DNA from 2 places in the Ligilactobacillus faecis genome. Region 2 is predicted to be linked to the other one. Evidence: a T-box and tRNA genes for the amino acid it is inferred to sense, from the RefSeq annotation. Region 2 holds a T-box; the other holds one or more tRNA genes.
The links. A T-box is a leader RNA that pairs with one kind of tRNA and senses whether it is charged. The one in region 2 lies ahead of QFX10_RS10550 (valine--tRNA ligase), so its partner is inferred to be a tRNA-Val.

Region 1: it has a tRNA-Val gene. The T-box ahead of QFX10_RS10550 (valine--tRNA ligase) is inferred to sense a tRNA for this amino acid. The anticodon was not compared.

Annotation. Positions count from the first base shown of each region.
Region 1 covers NZ_CP123639.1:124,114-134,772, forward strand. Annotated here, with positions in the region: gene QFX10_RS00550 (LysM peptidoglycan-binding domain-containing protein) at 1-259, opposite strand, end outside; gene QFX10_RS00555 (ISL3 family transposase) at 555-1,793, shown strand; gene metK (methionine adenosyltransferase) at 1,868-3,061, opposite strand; SMK box riboswitch at 3,059-3,149, opposite strand; tRNA gene QFX10_RS00565 (tRNA-Leu) at 3,246-3,330, opposite strand; tRNA gene QFX10_RS00570 (tRNA-His) at 3,337-3,409, opposite strand; tRNA gene QFX10_RS00575 (tRNA-Asp) at 3,517-3,589, opposite strand; tRNA gene QFX10_RS00580 (tRNA-Met) at 3,594-3,667, opposite strand; tRNA gene QFX10_RS00585 (tRNA-Glu) at 3,688-3,759, opposite strand; tRNA gene QFX10_RS00590 (tRNA-Ser) at 3,769-3,856, opposite strand; tRNA gene QFX10_RS00595 (tRNA-Ile) at 3,861-3,934, opposite strand; tRNA gene QFX10_RS00600 (tRNA-Gly) at 3,940-4,010, opposite strand; tRNA gene QFX10_RS00605 (tRNA-Phe) at 4,024-4,096, opposite strand; tRNA gene QFX10_RS00610 (tRNA-Asp) at 4,104-4,176, opposite strand; tRNA gene QFX10_RS00615 (tRNA-Met) at 4,181-4,254, opposite strand; tRNA gene QFX10_RS00620 (tRNA-Ser) at 4,264-4,353, opposite strand; tRNA gene QFX10_RS00625 (tRNA-Ile) at 4,397-4,470, opposite strand; tRNA gene QFX10_RS00630 (tRNA-Met) at 4,489-4,562, opposite strand; tRNA gene QFX10_RS00635 (tRNA-Pro) at 4,584-4,657, opposite strand; tRNA gene QFX10_RS00640 (tRNA-Arg) at 4,663-4,736, opposite strand; tRNA gene QFX10_RS00645 (tRNA-Leu) at 4,752-4,837, opposite strand; tRNA gene QFX10_RS00650 (tRNA-Gly) at 4,855-4,926, opposite strand; tRNA gene QFX10_RS00655 (tRNA-Thr) at 4,932-5,007, opposite strand; tRNA gene QFX10_RS00660 (tRNA-Lys) at 5,067-5,139, opposite strand; tRNA gene QFX10_RS00665 (tRNA-Val) at 5,144-5,216, opposite strand; rRNA gene rrf (5S ribosomal RNA) at 5,226-5,342, opposite strand; rRNA gene QFX10_RS00675 (23S ribosomal RNA) at 5,414-8,336, opposite strand; rRNA gene QFX10_RS00680 (16S ribosomal RNA) at 8,539-10,103, opposite strand; gene QFX10_RS00685 (CvfD/Ygs/GSP13 family RNA-binding post-transcriptional regulator) at 10,562-10,659, opposite strand, start outside.
Region 2 covers NZ_CP123639.1:2,301,077-2,311,735, forward strand. Annotated here, with positions in the region: gene mreC (rod shape-determining protein MreC) at 1-365, opposite strand, end outside; gene QFX10_RS10530 (rod shape-determining protein) at 658-1,662, opposite strand; gene QFX10_RS10535 (cold-shock protein) at 1,859-2,068, opposite strand; gene radC (RadC family protein) at 2,088-2,753, opposite strand; gene QFX10_RS10545 (bifunctional folylpolyglutamate synthase/dihydrofolate synthase) at 2,799-4,091, opposite strand; gene QFX10_RS10550 (valine--tRNA ligase) at 4,147-6,810, opposite strand; T-box leader at 6,865-7,073, opposite strand; gene thiI (tRNA uracil 4-sulfurtransferase ThiI) at 7,113-8,330, opposite strand; gene QFX10_RS10560 (cysteine desulfurase family protein) at 8,349-9,497, opposite strand; gene ezrA (septation ring formation regulator EzrA) at 9,674-10,659, opposite strand, start outside.

The DNA.
Region 1 (10,659 bases), 200 kb from region 2:
TAGTAACTGTCGAGACCTCCGAAGACGCAGTTGAAGTAGTGTTATTTGTGTTATTTGTTGTAGTGTTATTCAAACTTGATATATTATTTTGATCAACTTGAACAGTATCAGCTTGAGCTTTTTCTTTATTTAATGAAAAACCTGCCGCCCCCATCAAAAATGTTGTTCCTAAATAAGTTGTCACTCTTTTTACAGAACGAAGGTTTTGTGATAATAGCTGTTGCTTTTGACTATCGATCCGCTGCTTTCTGCTTTTCAAAGCTTCTCCTCCTTACAATTTTAAATAATTACTAAAATAATAAAAACTATACTTCGATTATATATTCAAAAGACTTTTGATGCTAGCTTTTTCACTCACCAAGTAAGAGTTTACATTTCTTGCAAATAAAAATGAGCGTCCTTCTTACAGGCGCTCATTTAAAATATTTAGGGTATACACTTTCTGGTATGGATGAAAAATTCCATACCAGTTTTTTTGCGCAAAAAAAAGGACATTTAATGCCCTCTCATTATACAATGAATTCACCACAAACCACGTAAAGGAGAGAATTTAAATGTCCCATAACGATTGTATACTAAAACTTCTAAATATTAAAGACCCTAATCTCAAAGTTATTGATGTTATCGATAATTTAAATAATGGCACAGAGAAATTAGTTTTGATCAAAGCTGTACTATCTTATCCTATCAGCCGTTGTCGAAATTGTGGCTTTGCCACTGTTAATAAAAATGGTTTCGCTAAAGCTCACGTACGTTTACCAAGTTTAAACGGTATACGTTATGAAATGATCCTTCATAAACAACGCTATCAATGTAAAAATTGTCGCACAACTTTCGGTGCGACCTCTGAATTGACTAAGCCTAATCAAACTCTTTCTCGTAAACTAAAAAATCAGATCATGTTATTAGCTAGGGAAGGTTTGAACGGTGAACTTATCGCTCGCATCTGTCATTGCTCTGCTAGTAGTGTTCGAAGAACTATTGTCGAACGGATCAAACCTCAATATCGAGTACCTGTTTTGCCCAAGAATCTTTGTTTTGATGAATTTCGTTCGATTAAAAATACAACTTCTTTTATCTGTTGTGATGCACAAACTCATAGGTTAGTTGCTAAACTCCCAGATAGACTATCTTCTACCATTATCAATTATTTTGAAAATCGTTACTCAAAGTTTGAACGTGATCAAGTGGAATCGGTCGTCATTGATTTAAACGCTCAATACCAGCGTTTCATTCGACGACTTTTCCCGAATGCCAAGATTATTATTGATCGATTTCATATCGTTCAGCTAGCCGGACGTGCTTTAGACAGTTGTCGAATCGCTCTCACTAGGTCGCTCAATAAGCATAGTCGAGAATATAAGATCCTCAAATCACAGTGGCGTTTATTCCATAAAAAATCTGATGAGATCGACCCTAAAAATGTTGTCTATCTTAGGGGAATCAATGAATATATGACTCAACAGAATGCGATCGACTTGATCATCAATAAATTTTCTAAATTCAAAATAGTTTATCAGACTTACCAAGATATTACCTTAGCTTTGAAGAATAAAGACATTACTACTTTGAATGAGGTTCTTGATAGTTATGAGCGCACCAATACAGAGATGGATACGACCATTCGTACTTTCCGTAAAAATCGCAGCTATCTAATAAATAGCGTAACTTCAATATATTCCAATGGTCCTTTGGAGGGTATCAATCGAAAGATCAAACTCTTAAAACGAAGTTGTTACGGTTTTGCTAATCAACAATTTTTCTTTTTACGAATTGATTGTATATTTGCGTAAAAAAACACTCCCCACAATTCTATTGTAGGAAGTGTTTGTAGGAATATCCATATCAGTTGACGGATACCCAATATTTATGCTAAACCTAATTCTTTGTTTAAGCTGTCTACCTTATCTGTCTTTTCCCATGGGAGCTCGATATCCGTTCTTCCAAAGTGACCATAAGCAGCAGTTTGCTTATAGATCGGACGACGTAGATCAAGCATCTCAATGATCCCGGCTGGACGTAGATCAAATATTTTTCGGATCGCTTCAACTAAACGTTCATCACTTACTTTAGAAGTTCCAAAAGTATCAACTGAGATCGAAACTGGTTGAGCTACACCGATCGCATAGGCGATCTGAACTTCAACTCGAGAAGCGATCCCAGCTGCAACGATATTTTTAGCGATATAGCGCGCAGCATAACTAGCAGAGCGATCAACTTTTGTGGCATCTTTTCCAGAAAAAGCCCCACCACCGTGATGTGCAAAACCTCCATAAGTATCTACAATGATCTTACGACCAGTTAATCCAGCATCACCTTGAGGTCCGCCGATCACAAAGCGTCCGGTCGGATTAATAAAGTATTTCGTTTTTTCATCTAACAACTCGGCTGGTATCTCTTGCGAAATAACTTTTTCTAACATATCTTGACGGATCTGATCAAGTTCAACATCTTCGCTATGTTGTGTAGATAATACAACTGTATCAACACGAACTGGTACACCGTTATCATCGTATTCGACCGTAACTTGAGCTTTAGCGTCAGGTCCTAAATAACTTAACTCGCCAGTTTTACGAACTTGTGCGATCTTACGCATCAAACGATGACTTAAGGCGATCGGTAATGGCATCAATTCTGGCGTTTCATTGATCGCATAACCAAACATCAACCCTTGATCTCCGGCACCGATTTGATCTAACGGATCAGTTTTGCCCTCTTTGGTTTCAAGAGCATTATCAACGCCCAGAGCAATATCAGCTGATTGTTCATCGATAGCCGTTAAGACAGCACAATTATCTCCGTCAAAGCCGTATTTTCCATCCGTATAGCCGATTTCCTTGATCGTATCACGAACGACTTTTTGAATATCAACATATTTACTTGTCGATATCTCACCAACAACAACTACAAGACCTGTTGTAACTGTTGTTTCTGCCGCTACACGCGCATTCGGATCTTTTTCTAATAATGCGTCTAAGATCGCATCACTGATTTGATCAGCAATTTTATCTGGATGTCCTTCAGAAACTGATTCTGATGTAAATAAATGTCTTTCTGACATTCTTGATTCCCCCATTTCATCATTTGTGGTTACAAGGCATCTTCACTAGATAGTGAATCCTATCGGGAATGAGTGAGTTGTAACGTTTTAATTCTATCACAAGCAGAGCCTGAGTCAACTTATTATTATTACATAAAAAAAGGACAAGGGTGAGTTTCCTTGTCCTTTTTAGAATATATATGAATACCGGTGATCGGGGTCGAACCGATACGTCCTCAACGGACACTGGATTTTGAGTCCAGCGCGTCTGCCAATTCCGCCACACCGGCATCAAAGGCGATAGATGGGGATCGAACCCACGCGTGCCGGAGCCACAATCCGGTGCGTTAACCACTTCGCCACTATCGCCATCACAATAACTTAATTATACTAAAAGTCCCTAGTATTGTAAAATAAAATTTTAGCAACTTCCATAAAAAAAGCTACCTTACGGCAGCTAAAATATAAAGTCACAACGGTCCTAACCGGATTTGAACCGGTGATCTCCTGCGTGACAGGCAGGCGTGATAACCCCTACACCATAGGACCATAATTGCGGGAGCAGGATTTGAACCTACGACCTTCGGGTTATGAGCCCGACGAGCTACCAGACTGCTCCATCCCGCGATAATGAAAAAATATTTAAATGACCCGTACGGGATTTGAACCCATGTTACCGCCGTGAAAGGGCGGTGTCTTAACCACTTGACCAACGGGCCATAATTCAACGGAGAAGGAGGGATTTGAACCCTCGCGCCGTGTTACCGACCTACACCCTTAGCAGGGGCGCCTCTTCAGCCACTTGAGTACTTCTCCAAGATGGGCCTAAGTGGACTCGAACCACCGACCTCACGCTTATCAGGCGTGCGCTCTAACCAGCTGAGCTATAGGCCCATATAAGCGGGTGACGAGAATCGAACTCGCGACAACAGCTTGGAAGGCTGTGGTTTTACCACTAAACTACACCCGCATAAATTCTTAAATGGCGCGGGACGGAATCGAACCGCCGACACAAGGAGCTTCAATCCTTTGCTCTACCGACTGAGCTACCGAGCCATATTAACGGTCCTAACCGGATTTGAACCGGTGATCTCCTGCGTGACAGGCAGGCGTGATAACCCCTACACCATAGGACCATAATTGCGGGAGCAGGATTTGAACCTACGACCTTCGGGTTATGAGCCCGACGAGCTACCAGACTGCTCCATCCCGCGATAATGAAAAGGAGGATAAGAGATTCGAACTCTTGCGTGGTTTGACCCACCTGACGGTTTTCAAGACCGTTCCCTTCAGCCATACTTGGGTAATCCTCCATAAATAATTGTTACATACTCTGATCCAATGAAAAAGATCATATGGACCTTGTAGGACTCGAACCTACGACCGGACGGTTATGAGCCGTCTGCTCTGACCAACTGAGCTAAAGGTCCGAGGCACTAGTACGTAAATCGCGGCGGAGGGGATCGAACCCCCGACCTCCCGGGTATGAACCGGACGCTCTAGCCAGCTGAGCTACACCGCGATATGGTGAACTTTCGTCCAATCGGGAAAACAGGATTCGAACCTGCGACCCCCTGGTCCCAAACCAGGTGCTCTACCAAGCTGAGCTATTTCCCGATATATGCACCCAGCAGGAGTCGAACCTGCAACCTTCTGATTCGTAGTCAGACACTCTATCCAGTTGCGCTATGGGTGCATAATATTAAATTAATGCCGAGGACCGGAATCGAACCGGTACGGTGATCACTCACCGCAGGATTTTAAGTCCTGTGCGTCTGCCAGTTCCGCCACCCCGGCAAGATCTTAATGATCTAAGCGGAAGACGGGATTCGAACCCGCGACCCCCACCATGGCAAGGTGGTGTTCTACCACTGAACTACTTCCGCATTAATGGTGCCGACTAGAGGATTCGAACCTCCGACCCTCTGATTACAAATCAGATGCTCTGCCAGCTGAGCTAAGTCGGCGCTAAACAAGCGACTTAATTATTCTATAACATTTATAAAATATTGTCAAATGTTTTTTATGAGTCGTGACAGGCTCGAACTGTCGACCCTCTGATTAAAAGTCAGATGCTCTACCGACTGAGCTAACGACTCATGATGGAGGATACAGGGCTCGAACCTGTGACCCTCTGCTTGTAAGGCAGACGCTCTCCCAACTGAGCTAATCCTCCATAATGATAGCGTGGCAACTTCCTACCCTCGCAAGGGGCGATCCCCTAACTACTCTCGGCGTGACAAAGCTTAACTTCTGTGTTCGGAATGGGAACAGGTGTAGCCTTTGTGCTATCGCCACCACACTTATTTTTTGAGAACCTTGTTCTCTCAAAACTAGACAATATCTTCTCTTCTCGAAAACTGCGTTTTTGACTTGGTTAAGTCCTCGACCGATTAGTAATGGTCCGCTCCATGCGTCACCGCACTTCCACTTCCATCCTATCTACCTGATCATCTCTCAGGGGTCTTACTTCCATAAAGGAATGGGAAATCTTATCTCGAGGTGAGTTTCGCACTTAGATGCTTTCAGCGTTTATCTCATCCATACATAGCTACCCAGCGATGCCCTTGGCAGAACAACTGGTACACCAGCGGTATGTCCATCCCGGTCCTCTCGTACTAAGGACAGATCCTCTCAAATTTCCTACGCCCGCGACGGATAGGGACCGAACTGTCTCACGACGTTCTGAACCCAGCTCGCGTACCGCTTTAATGGGCGAACAGCCCAACCCTTGGGACCGACTACAGCCCCAGGATGCGATGAGCCGACATCGAGGTGCCAAACCTCCCCGTCGATGTGGACTCTTGGGGGAGATAAGCCTGTTATCCCCAGGGTAGCTTTTATCCGTTGAGCGATGGCCCTTCCATGCGGAACCACCGGATCACTAAGCCCGACTTTCGTCCCTGCTCGACTTGTAGGTCTCGCAGTCAAGCTCCCTTATGCCTTTACACTCTGCGAATGATTTCCAACCATTCTGAGGGAACCTTTGGGCGCCTCCGTTACCTTTTAGGAGGCGACCGCCCCAGTCAAACTGCCCACCTGACACTGTCTCCCATCACGATCAGTGATGAGGGTTAGAGTGTTCATACAACGAGGGTAGTATCCCACCAGCGCCTCGATCGAAACTAGCGTTCCGACTTCAACGGCTCCTACCTATCCTGTACAAGTTGTACAAACACCCAATATCAAGCTACAGTAAAGCTCCATGGGGTCTTTCCGTCCTGTCGCGGGTAACCCGCATCTTCACGGGTATTATAATTTCACCGAGTCTCTCGTTGAGACAGTGCCCAGATCGTTACGCCTTTCGTGCGGGTCGGAACTTACCCGACAAGGAATTTCGCTACCTTAGGACCGTTATAGTTACGGCCGCCGTTTACTGGGGCTTCAATTCTGAGCTTCGCACCCGAGGGTGCTAACCCATCCTCTTAACCTTCCAGCACCGGGCAGGCGTCAGCCCCTATACTTCATCTTACGATTTTGCAGAAACCTGTGTTTTTGATAAACAGTCGCCTGGGCCTATTCACTGCGGCTGCACATTGTGCAGCACCCCTTCTCCCGAAGTTACGGGGTCATTTTGCCGAGTTCCTTAACGAGAGTTCTCTCGCTCACCTGAGGCTACTCGCCTCGACTACCTGTGTCGGTTTGCGGTACGGGTGGTCTGATCCTAACTAGAAGCTTTTCTCGGCAGTGTGACATCGATCACTTCGCTACTTTAATTTCGCTCCCCATCACAACTTGTCCTTAAGCTAAAAAGCATTTGACTCTTTAACAGACTTATTGCTTGGACGTGCATATCCAACAGCACGCATCTCTAGCCTCCTGCGTCCCTCCATCGTTCAAACAGATCAGACCAGTACAGGAATCTCAACCTGTTATCCATCGCCTACGCCTCTCGGCCTCGGCTTAGGTCCCGACTAACCCTGGGAGGACGAGCCTTCCCCAGGAAACCTTAGTCATACGGTGGACCAGATTCTCACTGATCTTTCGCTACTCATACCGGCATTCTCACTTCTAAGCGCTCCACCAGTCCTTACGGTCTAGCTTCGTTGCCCTTAGAACGCTCTCCTACCATGCAACTAAGTTGCATCCACGATTTCGGTAATGTGTTTAGCCCCGTTACATTTTCGGCGCAGGATCACTCGACTAGTGAGCTATTACGCACTCTTTAAATGGTGGCTGCTTCTAAGCCAACATCCTAGTTGTCTGTGCAATTCCACATCCTTTTCCACTTAACACATATTTAGGGACCTTAATCGGTGGTCTGGGCTGTTTCCCTTTCGACTACGGATCTTATCACTCGCAGTCTGACTCCCGGATATAGATCTGTGGCATTCGGAGTTTATCTGAATTCAGTAACCCAAGACGGGCCCCTAGTCCAAACAGTGCTCTACCTCCACGATCCTTAACTCCGAGGCTAGCCCTAAAGCTATTTCGGAGAGAACCAGCTATCTCCAAGTTCGTTTGGAATTTCACCTCTACCCACACCTCATCCCAGCATTTTTCAACATACACGGGTTCGGTCCTCCAGTGCGTCTTACCGCACCTTCAACCTGGACATGGGTAGGTCACCTGGTTTCGGGTCTACGTCAACGTACTCAAACGCCCTATTCAGACTCGCTTTCGCTACGGCTCCGGCCTTTTCGCCTTAACCTCGCACGCTAACGTAACTCGCCGGTTCATTCTACAAAAGGCACGCCATCACCCATTAACGGGCTCTGACTACTTGTAGGCACATGGTTTCAGGAACTATTTCACTCCCCTCCCGGGGTGCTTTTCACCTTTCCCTCACGGTACTGGTTCACTATCGGTCACTAGGGAGTATTTAGCCTTGGGAGATGGTCCTCCCGGATTCCGACGGAGTTTCACGTGTTCCGCCGTACTCAGGATCCTGAACTGAGGAAACGAAGTTTCGCTTACAGGGCTATCACCTTCTCTGGCTGATCTTCCCAGATCATTCAACTACTTCGTTTCTTGGTAACTCAAATGTTCAGTCCTACAACCCCAAGAAGCAAGCTTCTTGGTTTGGGCTGTTCCCTTTTCGCTCGCCGCTACTCAGGGAATCGAATTTTCTTTCTCTTCCTGCGGGTACTTAGATGTTTCAGTTCCCCGCGTCTACCTTCAACTGAGCTATGTATTCACTCAGCGATAATAGGCGATAAAACCTATTGGGTTTCCCCATTCGGAGATCTCCGGATCACAGTTTACTTACAACTCCCCGAAGCATATCGCAGTTAGTCACGTCCTTCATCGGCTCCTAGTGCCAAGGCATCCACCATGCGCCCTTAATAACTTAACCTAAATTATCTTACGATAATGGTTATGAGTTTAGCGATACAAACTAATTTGTTTTAAACTCTTTAAAACGCGGTGTTCTCGGTTATTTTAATTAACAAAGAAATAAAAGATATTATCTAGTTTTCAAAGAACAAGTTTGAGAGTAGACCTCTCAAAACTAAACAAAGTTTCAGATAAAGTGCAGGTTTCCGTAATATCCTTAGAAAGGAGGTGATCCAGCCGCAGGTTCTCCTACGGCTACCTTGTTACGACTTCACCCCAATCATCTGTCCCACCTTAGACGGCTGGCTCCAAAAGGTTACCCCACCGGCTTTGGGTGTTACAAACTCTCATGGTGTGACGGGCGGTGTGTACAAGGCCCGGGAACGTATTCACCGCGGCATGCTGATCCGCGATTACTAGCGATTCCGACTTCATGTAGGCGAGTTGCAGCCTACAATCCGAACTGAGAACGGCTTTAAGAGATTTGCTAAACCTCGCGGTCTTGCGACTCGTTGTACCGTCCATTGTAGCACGTGTGTAGCCCAGGTCATAAGGGGCATGATGATTTGACGTCATCCCCACCTTCCTCCGGTTTGTCACCGGCAGTCTTGCTAGAGTGCCCAACTAAATGCTGGCAACTAACAACAAGGGTTGCGCTCGTTGCGGGACTTAACCCAACATCTCACGACACGAGCTGACGACAACCATGCACCACCTGTCATTCTGTTTCCGAAGAAAAAGTCCTATCTCTAGGATTGTCAGAAGATGTCAAGACCTGGTAAGGTTCTTCGCGTTGCTTCGAATTAAACCACATGCTCCACCGCTTGTGCGGGCCCCCGTCAATTCCTTTGAGTTTCAACCTTGCGGTCGTACTCCCCAGGCGGAATGCTTATTGTGTTAACTGCAGCACTGAAGGGCGGAAACCCTCCAACACTTAGCATTCATCGTTTACGGCGTGGACTACCAGGGTATCTAATCCTGTTTGCTACCCACGCTTTCGAACCTCAGCGTCAGTTACAGACCAGAGAGCCGCTTTCGCCACTGGTGTTCTTCCATATATCTACGCATTTCACCGCTACACATGGAGTTCCACTCTCCTCTTCTGCACTCAAGTCTCCCAGTTTCCAATGCACTACTCCGGTTAAGCCGAAGGCTTTCACATCAGACTTAAAAGACCGCCTGCGTTCCCTTTACGCCCAATAAATCCGGATAACGCTTGCCACCTACGTATTACCGCGGCTGCTGGCACGTAGTTAGCCGTGGCTTTCTGGTCAGATACCGTCGAAACATGAACAGTTACTCTCATGCACTTTCTTCTCTGACAACAGGGTTTTACGATCCGAAGACCTTCTTCACCCACGCGGCGTTGCTCCATCAGGCTTTCGCCCATTGTGGAAGATTCCCTACTGCTGCCTCCCGTAGGAGTTTGGGCCGTGTCTCAGTCCCAATGTGGCCGATCAACCTCTCAGTTCGGCTACGCATCATTGCCTTGGTAAGCCTTTACCCCACCAACTAGCTAATGCGCCGCGGGCCCATCCGAAAGCGGTAGCCGAAACCACCTTTCACATAAACACCATGCGGTGTTCATGGTTATGCGGTATTAGCACCTGTTTCCAAGTGTTATCCCCCTCTTTCGGGCAGGTTGCCCACGTGTTACTCACCCGTTCGCCACTCAACTCTTTATCGGTGAGTGCAAGCACTCGGTGATAAAGAAGTTTCGTTCGACTTGCATGTATTAGGCACGCCGCCAGCGTTCATCCTGAGCCAGGATCAAACTCTCAATTTAAAGTTTGTGACTCTTTATTTTTACTAGCGAATTGACTTCGCAAAATGTTTATTTGCTCTTATCGCTTAGATAAGAGACCCTGCACATTTGCTTATCGAAACTTTGTTCAGTTTTCAAAGATCTACTTGATAGATACAATCAACATAATCATTATATCATATCATCAATTATCTGTCAAAAACTTTTTAAAATATTTTTAAGAAGTTTTTTCAGACGACTTATTTATCTTATCAAAAGCATTAACTCTTGTCAATAAGAAAATAATTTATTTGTTATGCTGTAACAAGTCAGCTTAAATATAATATCATGTGATCAAACTCAATGTCAACATCTTTTTTAATTATATTTTTGATAACTGCTCTGCATCAGCAACTTTTATAGTATAACAAGCTTTTATAACTATCGTCAATAATTTTTTTCAAAAAAAGTAGAAATTAAAAAATTTCTACTTTTTGATCTTATTTACCTTTTGAAATATCAGCCAAAGCCTCATCGACCCAATGATCTAACCGCTGTTTGATCGGCGTAAATCCCTCATATACATGGCGGCTTGTCC
Region 2 (10,659 bases):
ATCTTAGTATAATCAGTCAAAGAGCGATCTAATTTCAACTGTTCTTTTAATTGTTTATTTTCCTTGCGTAACGTTTGATTTTCGACTTTATCAGCCGCTAACTGATCGATCTGTTGTTTGAGCTTTTGATTTTCTTCATAAGTATTCAACAGATCAGTGACTGAGCTACCAGCATTAGCTACTAACCCGACCGGATAACTTATGACGCGATCGACCAGACCAAAAGCTTCATTTCCGACTTGCTGTACAACCCCCGGAGTCGAGCGATTATTACGAACAGTGATCGAATATGCGACCAGTAAAAAACTAATGATCAAAGCTATTAAGGTAATGACAAGCTTTTTATTGAAAAAAAACTTTTGCATAAAGCTCTGTTATATACAAGGTGAACAAATACGCTACTGCATATTTGCGAAAGTAATATATTTTCCTTTCCTAATTTTATCTATGATGCACTAAAAAAATACATCATCTGTCTTAGTAGTGCTAGGAATCTCTCTAAGAATAGTTTAAGCTATCTTTCAATATAAAAAGGCTGGTTATCTCACACTTTGCCACTTTCTATAGCCACCCTTTGTTGCTTTTTAAAATAACCTCATCAGTAAAAATTAAGAGGCTGGACACGCGACCAACCTCTTAAATAATTAATTGCCAATATTATCTTTTCTTCATGACATCGATACTCTTCAAAGATTCGCCAGTACCAACTGCCACACAATCTAATGGATCTTGCGCTACAGACACAGGAACCTTTGTTGCTTCAGAGATAACATCTGGCAAGTGTCGTAAGAGGGCACCACCACCGGTCAAGACGATCCCGTGATCGATCACATCGGCTGCGATCTCAGGTGATGTTTCTTCAAGTGTTTCTTTGATCGCAGTAATGATCTCTTGTACCACTTCTTGGATCGCTTCAGCAACATCTTCCGGTTGGATCTCGATCGTTTTTGGTAGTCCCGTTACAAGATCACGCCCACGGATCGTTTGACTATCTAATTCTTTAGCTGCCTCAACAGAAGCAGAAGCAACATTGATCTTTAATTGTTCAGCTGTCCGTTCACCGATCAACAAGTTATAGTTTTTACGGACATAGTAAATGATCGAGTCATCAATCTTATCGCCAGCCATTCGGATCGAACGGCTCGAAACGATCCCACCTAAAGAGATCGTTGCTACATCAGTTGTCCCACCACCGATATCGACTACCATGCTCCCAGTTGGGTCCATCACAGGAAGGCCTGCACCGATCGCAGCTGCAAATGGCTCCTCGATCACATAAGCATCTTTCGCGCCTGCAACACGTGTAGCATCAATAACTGCACGTTTTTCCACTTCAGTAACTCCACTTGGAACACAAACCATCACATATGGCTTGGCTGATTTACTTCCGACGGCTTTTTCAATATAATATTTCATCATAGAAACAGTCGTATCGTAATCTGCGATAACCCCATCTTTCATTGGACGGATCGCTACGATACTTGCAGGTGTACGTCCGATCATATCTCGTGCTTCTGAGCCGACCGATACAATCTCACCTGTTTTGGTATTTTTAGCTACGACTGAAGGTTCACGTAATACGATCCCTTTATTTTCAGCATAAACGATCGTGTTAGCAGTTCCTAAGTCGATCCCGATATTTTTCGTTCCGATTCCGAACACTTTGTTTCATCCCTTCGAACACTCTAACGAGTAATTAATTTAAGATAATTTAATTGTAACATTGAATAGCACTTGTTTCCAACACATTTTCATGTTTTTATCACGCTGATGATTATACCATAAAACACTTCTAGGTTGGACTACCCCCTGCATTTTCTTACCTAAGAAACAATTAAGATTATCTTAAAGATCATACTTACTCACTAATATTTACTAATGCTGCTTGAAACCCATTTTTACCTTCAAGCGCGACAAACTCGACTTTTTGCCCAGGTTCAAGTACTTTATATCCTGTTTTTTCGATCGCCGTATAGTGAACAAAAAGTTCTTCTTTTTTATTATCATCTGGGATAATAAAACCATAACCCTTATTTTTATTGAAGCTTTTGACTGTTCCGTGTAACATTCTCATTTCACCTTTTCATTCAATTTATTAAGATCTTCGCCTCAGAAAAACTTAAATAAGCATCTTTACCAATGATGATATGATCTAAAAGCGGGATCCCAAGTATCTCGCCACAAACTTTGAGCCGTTTAGTCAACGCTATGTCATTAGGTGAAGGTTCAAGCTGTCCGCTTGGATGATTATGAGCTACGATAAAGCGGGCTGCTGCATACTTTAAAGCTGTACCTAGGACTTCACGCGGATGTACAGTCGCAGCGTTCAAAGTCCCAACAAAAAGCTCTTCAACAGCTATCAGTTGATTCTTAGTATCCAAGTAGATCCCCCAAAGTTTTTCTTGCTTTTGGAGTCCAAACCGCTTGACTAAGTAATCCCCTAAGATCTTGCTCGAACAAAATTGACCAAATGTCAGACGCGCATAACTTTGATAACGTCGCGTAAACTCAGCTAGAGCCAATAATTGTGCTTGCTTTGTTTCATTTAGTGTTGACTTGACTAGATCTTGTTTATAATAGTAACACAACTCACCTAAAAACTTGTGCTGTTCAAAATATTTTTTTACAAAAATCTCTGCTGACCGCGTACCGATCCCAGCTAAGATCAAGTATAGTAGTTCAGCGTCTTCAAGCTGCTTTGCTCCATAATTATTAACTTTTTGACGTAATTCACCACTCTTAGATAAATGCATCTGGCTCACTTCCCTATTTGCTCTTTTATATTAAAAATACGTACTTCATTTAAAATATTTGCGCACTTCAGCAATAAAATAAAGTGAACCAGTAAATAAGATCATATCGTCGCCTGACATCTCATTTAAAACTTGCTTGAATGCAGTGGCCCAATCCATCTCGACTTGGATCTGCTCTTTTTTCTTTAAAGCTACGATATCAGCTACTTTTCGCGGAGCTTCAAAAGTGACTGCGATCAAAGTTACATTAGGAAGACTTTTGATCTGCTCGAGCATCAACTCGACTTGTTTATCAGCTAAGATCGCCATGATCACATAAATATGTTGGGTAGCAAATCTTTCTTTTAACATTTGCCGTAACCGTTTGATCCCATCTTCATTATGCGCTCCGTCTAACATGACCAACGGTTCTTGTAAGACTATCTCTGTTCTTCCAGGCCATGTAGTATCTGCTAAAGCATGCGCGATCTCTTTTGGATAGACCTTGATCTTAGCATTTTGAGCTAAAACTAAAAAGGCTGTCAACGCCACACTAGCATTTTCTACTTGATAAGCCCCTAGCAGTCTTGTTTTCAAACTTTTTTGGACATAGTTTAGCCCGGTGTAGTCAAATACTTCTCCTAAAAAATCTCGTTTCTTTTGGAAAACATTGAATTCAAGCCCCGCTCGATAATAAGGCGCCCCCATTTCTTTGGCTCTTTTTTCGATCACAGCTAAGCTCTCTTCGGCCATCTTCCCGATCACAACAGGTTTGTTAGCTTTAATGATCCCCGCTTTAGCTGTTGCGATCTGTGTCAGTGAATCACCTAAGATCTGCATGTGATCATACGAAACAGAAGTGATCACTGCTAATTCAGGTGTCAAAATATTCGTCGAATCATACGTCCCCCCGATCCCGACTTCAACAAGCGCATAATCAGGCTGAACTTTGGCAAAATATAAAAACATCAACATCGTTACGACTTCAAATTCTTTTGGTCCTTGCCCATCATACTCTTGGTCTAACCGTAAAACAACTGGTTCAAGACGCTGAACTAATTCAACTAGTATCTCGTCGGGAATATCTCGTCCATTTAAACGGATCCGTTCATTGAAACGCGTGATATAAGGTGAGGTAAAAGTCCCGACTTCAAGACCATGAGCTTGCAAAAGTTTACTTAAATAAGCTACTGTCGATCCCTTACCGTTTGTTCCCGTTACGTGGACAAAACGTGTCTTTTTTTGCGGGTCACCTAAATAATGGGCAAAACGCCGCATACGTTCCAGACTAGGATCTTTAGTAAATTTTCGTCTTCCATGAATAAAAGCTAAAGCCTCTGCATACGTTTTAACTGCCATCTTTTTTCCTTTCTTGCCTCTAATAAAAAAGGCGCCCAAACGGTCGCCTTTTTTATTAATCAACTTGTGCTTTTAAAACTTCGATCCGTTCATTTGTAGCTTCGAGCTTATCACGATAACCAGCAAGCTTTTCTTTTTCTTTTGCTACGACTTCCGCCGGTGCATTTTGAACAAACCGTTCGTTACCGAGTTTCTTTTCTCCCCGCATAACTTCACTTTCAAGTTTTTGTGCTTCTTTTTGCAAACGAGCGATCTCTTCGTTTAGATCGATCAAATCTGCCAACGGTAAGTAAACTTCTGCTCCAGTGATCACCGAAGTCATTGCTAACGCAGGTGCTTTGACATCTGCTGAAATCACAAGTTCTTTTGGATGACAGAAACGTTCGATATATTCTTTGTTATTTTCAAAGACTGCTTTTGTCGTTTCAGAAGTCGTCTTGATCAAAATATCGATCGCAGAAGACATTGGAGCATTGACTTCTGCCCGGTTATTTCGCACAGCTTTGATCAATTCGATCAAGTTTTCCATTTGCTCTTCAGCAACTTGATCGTCAAATTCAGGGTGTTCCACTGGATAAGCCGCTGTTACAAGTGAGCGTCCTTCATGTGGCATCGTTAACCAGATCTGTTCTGTCACAAATGGCATGATCGGATGTAAAAGACGCAAGGTTTGGTCTAAGACATAGCATAAGATATTTTGCGTATTAGCTTTAGCCTTAGCATCATCCCCAGTCAAGTTTTCTTTAGCCATTTCGATATACCAATCACAAAAATCATTCCAGATGAAGTTATATAAAGCGCGCCCAGCTTCACCAAATTCAAAGTTATCAAAAAGACGTGTAACTTCTTTAACAACATCATTTAAACGACTTAAGATCCACTTATCAGCTAACTGCCATTCAGAATGTGCTGGTAACGTTGCCGTTGTTTGTTCATCTAAGTTCATGATCACAAAACGACTCGCATTCCAGATCTTATTGATGAAGTTCCAAGCGGCATCCATCTTTGTATATGAGAAACGAACATCTTGCCCTGGTGCAGAACCATTTGATAAGAACCAACGCAAAGCATCAGCGCCATATTTATCGATCACATCCATCGGATCGATCCCGTTTCCAAGTGATTTACTCATCTTACGTCCTTGTTCATCTCGGATCAAGCCGTGGATCAAAACATCCTTAAACGGACGACGCCCAGTAAATTCAACACTTTGGAAGATCATCCGTGAGACCCAAAAGAAGATGATATCATACCCTGTAACTAATGTATTAGTTGGGAAATAACGTTTGAAATCAGGTGCTTCTGTATCTGGCCAACCCATCGTTGAAAATGGCCATAAGGCACTGGAGAACCATGTGTCTAATACATCTGGATCTTGTTCCCAATTTTCGATATCAGCTGGCGCTTCTTCCCCAACATAAGTTTCACCTGTTTTTTTGTTATACCAAGCTGGGATCTGGTGGCCCCACCATAACTGCCGTGAAATGACCCAATCATGCACATTTTCCATCCATTGTGTAAATGTCTTCTCAAATCGTTCTGGCACAAAATCGACCCGATCGTCACCTTTTTGGTTAGCTAAAGCTTGTTCTGCTAAAGGTTTCATCTTCACAAACCACTGGGTAGACAGACGAGCTTCAACTGGGACACCCGTTCTTTCTGAATGGCCTACGCTATGTGTGATCTTTTCGATATTCAACATATAACCTTGTTCTTCAAGATCTTTAACGATCGCTTTGCGAGCTTCAAAACGATCCATACCATTATATTTACCAGCACGTTCGTTCATCGTACCGTCGTCATTCATCGTATTGATTCGTTCAAGATCATGACGGTTTCCAACTTCAAAGTCATTTGGGTCGTGGGCTGGCGTGATCTTGACCATCCCAGTCCCAAACTCAGGATCAACATATTGGTCAGCAATGATCGGAATATGACGTCCTTGCAATGGAAGTAAAACTTCTTTGCCGATCAACTCTTGATAGCGCTCATCTTTTGGATTGACTGCAACTGCGACGTCACCCATCATCGTTTCTGGACGAGTCGTTGCGATCTCGATATAATCCTTACCGTTAAATGTCGTTCCATCAACAAATGGATATTTGACATGGTAAAATGCACCTTCATCATCTTGGTGGATAACTTCGATATCAGATAAAGCTGTCCGCGCTTTTGGATCCCAGTTGATGATATATTCACCACGGTAGATCAAGCCTTTCTCATATAATTTGACAAAGACTCGACGCACAGCTTTGGAAAGACCTTCGTCTAAGGTAAAACGTTCGCGCTCATAGTCAAGCGAAAGACCTAATTTAGCCCATTGAGCATGGATAATATCAGCGTATTCACCTTTCCATTCCCAAACTTTTTCGATAAATTTTTCACGTCCAAGATCATAACGTGAGATCCCTTCTTCAGCTAAGCGTGCTTCAACTTTAGCTTGAGTCGCGATCCCTGCATGATCCATCCCTGGAAGCCATAAAGTATCAAATCCTTGCATACGTTTTTGGCGGATCAACATATCTTGTAACGTTGTATCCCAGGCATGGCCTAAGTGTAATTTCCCAGTAACATTTGGTGGGGGGATCACGATCGAATAAGGTTTTGCTTTTTGATCACCACTTGGTTTAAAGAGTCCAGCTTCGACCCATTGTTGGTAACGTCCAGGTTCAACTTGACTTGGATCGTACTTCGTTGACATTTCAAGCTCTTTTGCCATTGTTTCCTTCCTTTCTTTGACCAGATCTATCACAATAAAAAAGCACCGCCATCCGCTTAGGACGACAGTGCCGTGGTACCACCTAAATTGGGCTTTTACCCCTCTTTAATATCTTGGTTAACGAATAGATATCCGGTCGTACTTACTTAGTTTCAGTATGACAGCTCACAAGCTACATCTTGTCTAAATGTTGAAACGTTCCACCGCCCCGCTTCTCTCTGCAAACATCTTCTTTAACAAGACCTCTTGTTCAAAGCTTATAGGTGTATTTTAGCTTGTCGTTTAGAGAACGTCAAGCACTTTTACAAGAGATCCGCAAAGGCTTCTTGTTTTCCATGCATAAATTCGTCTCCGATCTTGATCTCGGAGACTTCGATCCCAGCTAAAGCACGTTCGATCAAACCATTAACGTCTAAACGTTCTTCGTAGTAACGGGCTTTATCGATCTTTGGTTTTGTTTTTGGTGCTGGTGGAGCAAAAACAGTACAACAATCTTCAAATGGTTGGATCGAAAGATCAAAAGTATCGATATCTTGTGCGATCTTGATGATCTCATTTTTATCCATCGAAACGACAGGTCTTAAAACTGGCATCGTAGTAACATCATTGATCGCTGCCATACTTTCAAGTGTTTGTGAAGCAACTTGTCCTAAAGCTTCACCGTTAAAGATCGCTAGACCATTTCTTTTTCTTGCGATCAACTCACTTAAACGTAACATAAAACGCCGTTGGAGCGTCATCAAATAACCAGAAGGAACTTTTTCCTTGATCGTTTCTTGGATCTCAGTAAATGGTACTGCAATAAATTGGATCTTACCGACATAAGGTGTCAACTTAGCAGTCAGTTCTTTAGCCTTGTTCAAAGCCTGTTCGCTTGTATAAGGGGGGCTAAAGAAGTGGACCATCTCGATATCAACACCGCGTTTCATCGCTAAATACCCAGCAACTGGTGAATCGATCCCACCAGAAAGCATCAAAACAGCTTTACCAGCCGTCCCAACAGGTAAACCACCTGCACCATCAAAAGTTTCATATGAAAGATAGATCCCATTTACCCGTACTTCAACACGCAAAGTAATATCAGGAGCTTTCATTTTGACTTTGATGCCAGAGACATTTTTCAAAATATGCCCACCTAGCATATCATTGAGCTCGTTTGTATCATATTGGAAATTGTGATCAGAACGACGTGTATTGATCTTAAACGTTAGACCTTCATGATATTTTTCTGCTAACATTTGAGCTGCGACTTCTTTGACTTTTTCAACATCACGTTCAACGCGGATCGAAGGTGAAAAATTTTGGATCCCAAAAACTTGACTCAAACGAGCCATAACTGGCGTTGCATCTTCACCGTTCAATTGGATGTGCATCCGATCGCGATGAGCTTTGATAACTAAAGCTGGAAAGTCATGTAATGCTTGGCGCACATTAAAGCCTAAGCGATCGATAAAATTCTGGCGATTTTTGCCTTTAGTTGAAAGTTCGCCGTAACGAACCATGATCTCTGTATATTGCATTTTGCTTCCTTTCTCTTTTTAAGAATTGATCTTTAAAAATTTTTGGTATAATTCATCAAAAACAGCGATAAATTCATCTGCTTGAGCTAACGTGTTTTGTTCATCTAAGCTGACTCTAACAGCCGAGGTCGCGATCTTTTCATCGACATTCATGGCATGTAATGTTGACGAGACTTGGCCTTTTTTCGAAGAACATGCGCTCGTCGTTGATAAATAGATCCCTTTATCTTCAAACGCATGTACGATCGTCTCACCGCGCACACCAGCGATCGCAAAACAAAGGATATGGGGAGCAAAGTTAGCATCGTTGCCTGAAAAGATTGTCACCTTATCATATTGCTTAAGGTGTGTGTAGAGCTTTTCTTTGATCTGTGCTTCTAAAGCGACATTTTTAGCTTGATCTGCAAGCAATAAGCGTAAGGCCTTGGCCATCGCTACGATCGCTGGTAGATTTTCTGTACTACTACGCAAGTTTTTTTCTTGCCCTCCACCAGTGATCAAAGGTGCTAGCTTGCGCCCACGCTTTTTATATAAGACTCCAACACCACGAGGTGCATGAAATTTATGTCCCGATAAAGTCACTAGATCAACGCGTTCGTTCATAATAAACGAAGTCTCGACTTTGCCGATCGCTTGAACTGCATCAACATGAAAATGAATTTTAGGATAGCCTTGTAAAATTTCAGCGATCTCAGTGATAGGCTGGATCGTCCCCACTTCATTATTAACAGCCATGACAGAAACTAAGATCGTATCTTTTCGCAAAGCTTGTTTCAGATCAGCAAGCGCGATCTGCCCGTTTTGATCGACTGGAAGATAAGTTACTTCAAAGCCTAACTTTTCTAACTGCTTCATCGAATTGATCACCGCTGGATGTTCGACCGCTGTCGTGATCAAATGCTTGCCGTAGATCCTTTTTTCGAGTGCAGTTCCCTTTAAGGCCCAGTTATCACTCTCAGTTCCACCACTTGTAAAAAAAACTTCATCACTTTGACAGCCTAAAAGCGTGGCGATCTGCTGTCTGGCTTGTTCTAAAAGATCAAAGGCATTTTCACCTAACTTATGCAACGAAGAAGGGTTGCCCCAAATATCTTGGCTGACCTTAGTATAAGCAGCCAAGACCTCTGGTAAAACTTTGGTCGTTGCACTATTGTCAAAATATATCATAATTACCCCTTCTACTTGCTTTCAATTAAGACTCATACTTACAAATTATAAGGACTAAAGCTAAGTTATGCAACTCAACTTTAGTCCTCAAATTCTTTCATTGAAATTATAACATCTGCTCTAAAATGAAACAATCATCATTACAAGAAAGACCTGCCGTAAACGACAGGTCCGCTCTAAACAACAGCACGTCTTTGAGCACTGTCTTTATAATTGTTTTCGATCCGCTTGTAGCAACCAGGTTCAACAGTCTCTAAAGCTTCTGAGATCGTATCTAGAGCACTCATATAATCGTACTCACGCGCAAATAATTCATACGCTTGGGCATAAGCTGCAGCAACTTCAGGATACTTGTTTCGATAACGATTAGCATACTGCAACATCTCTTCTGTCAAAGCTGAACTATCAATGATCTCTTGCGTTTTTTGCGCCAAAACATCTAGATCTGATTGCGTGTTGATCAGATCATGTGCAATCTGTTCCATATCAAGTTGGATCTTGTTAAGATCGCGATCGAGTTGCTCGATCTCATCTCCAACTTTGAAGAAGTATTCGACATAATCGCTTGGTAGCCCTGGTAAATTCAAATTCTCAACTTCACGTTTCAAACGGTGGATATCATTATCAAAACCTTGCACAGCAGCAACCGCTTCTTTTTCTTCTTCAAAAAGGTCAGAAACACTTTCGCTGATCTGCTTTTGCTCTTCTTCGAGTTTGGTCAAACTCTCTAGATCTTTAGTTTGTTCTGCCAAGATCTGACTATAAACTACAGGTCGCTTATCTTTGGCAGCTAAATAAGCCTCAAAACGCTGGCTGATCGCTTTTAATTGCTCATCTAAAGCATGAGCATCTTCTAGTTCATTATGATTCAAAGTATAATTTTGACTTAACCGATCTAATTCGATCAAAAGTTCTTTTTCTTGATGCTTGGCATGTTTTAAAAACTCAGCAAAATGCTCTTCTTGGCGTGTAACTTTTACTTTAGCTTCGTATTCATTTTCCATTACTTCATACGCTGAATCGATCAACTCAGCTAGTTCTTGGTCACACGCCTCTGCCTTAGGAACATCAGCAGCTTTTAAATAAGCTTCATCTTCTTGAAGTAGCTTTTCGATTTGCGTGATTTTTTGGGCAACATCCTCTTTAAAGGCATATTTTTCTT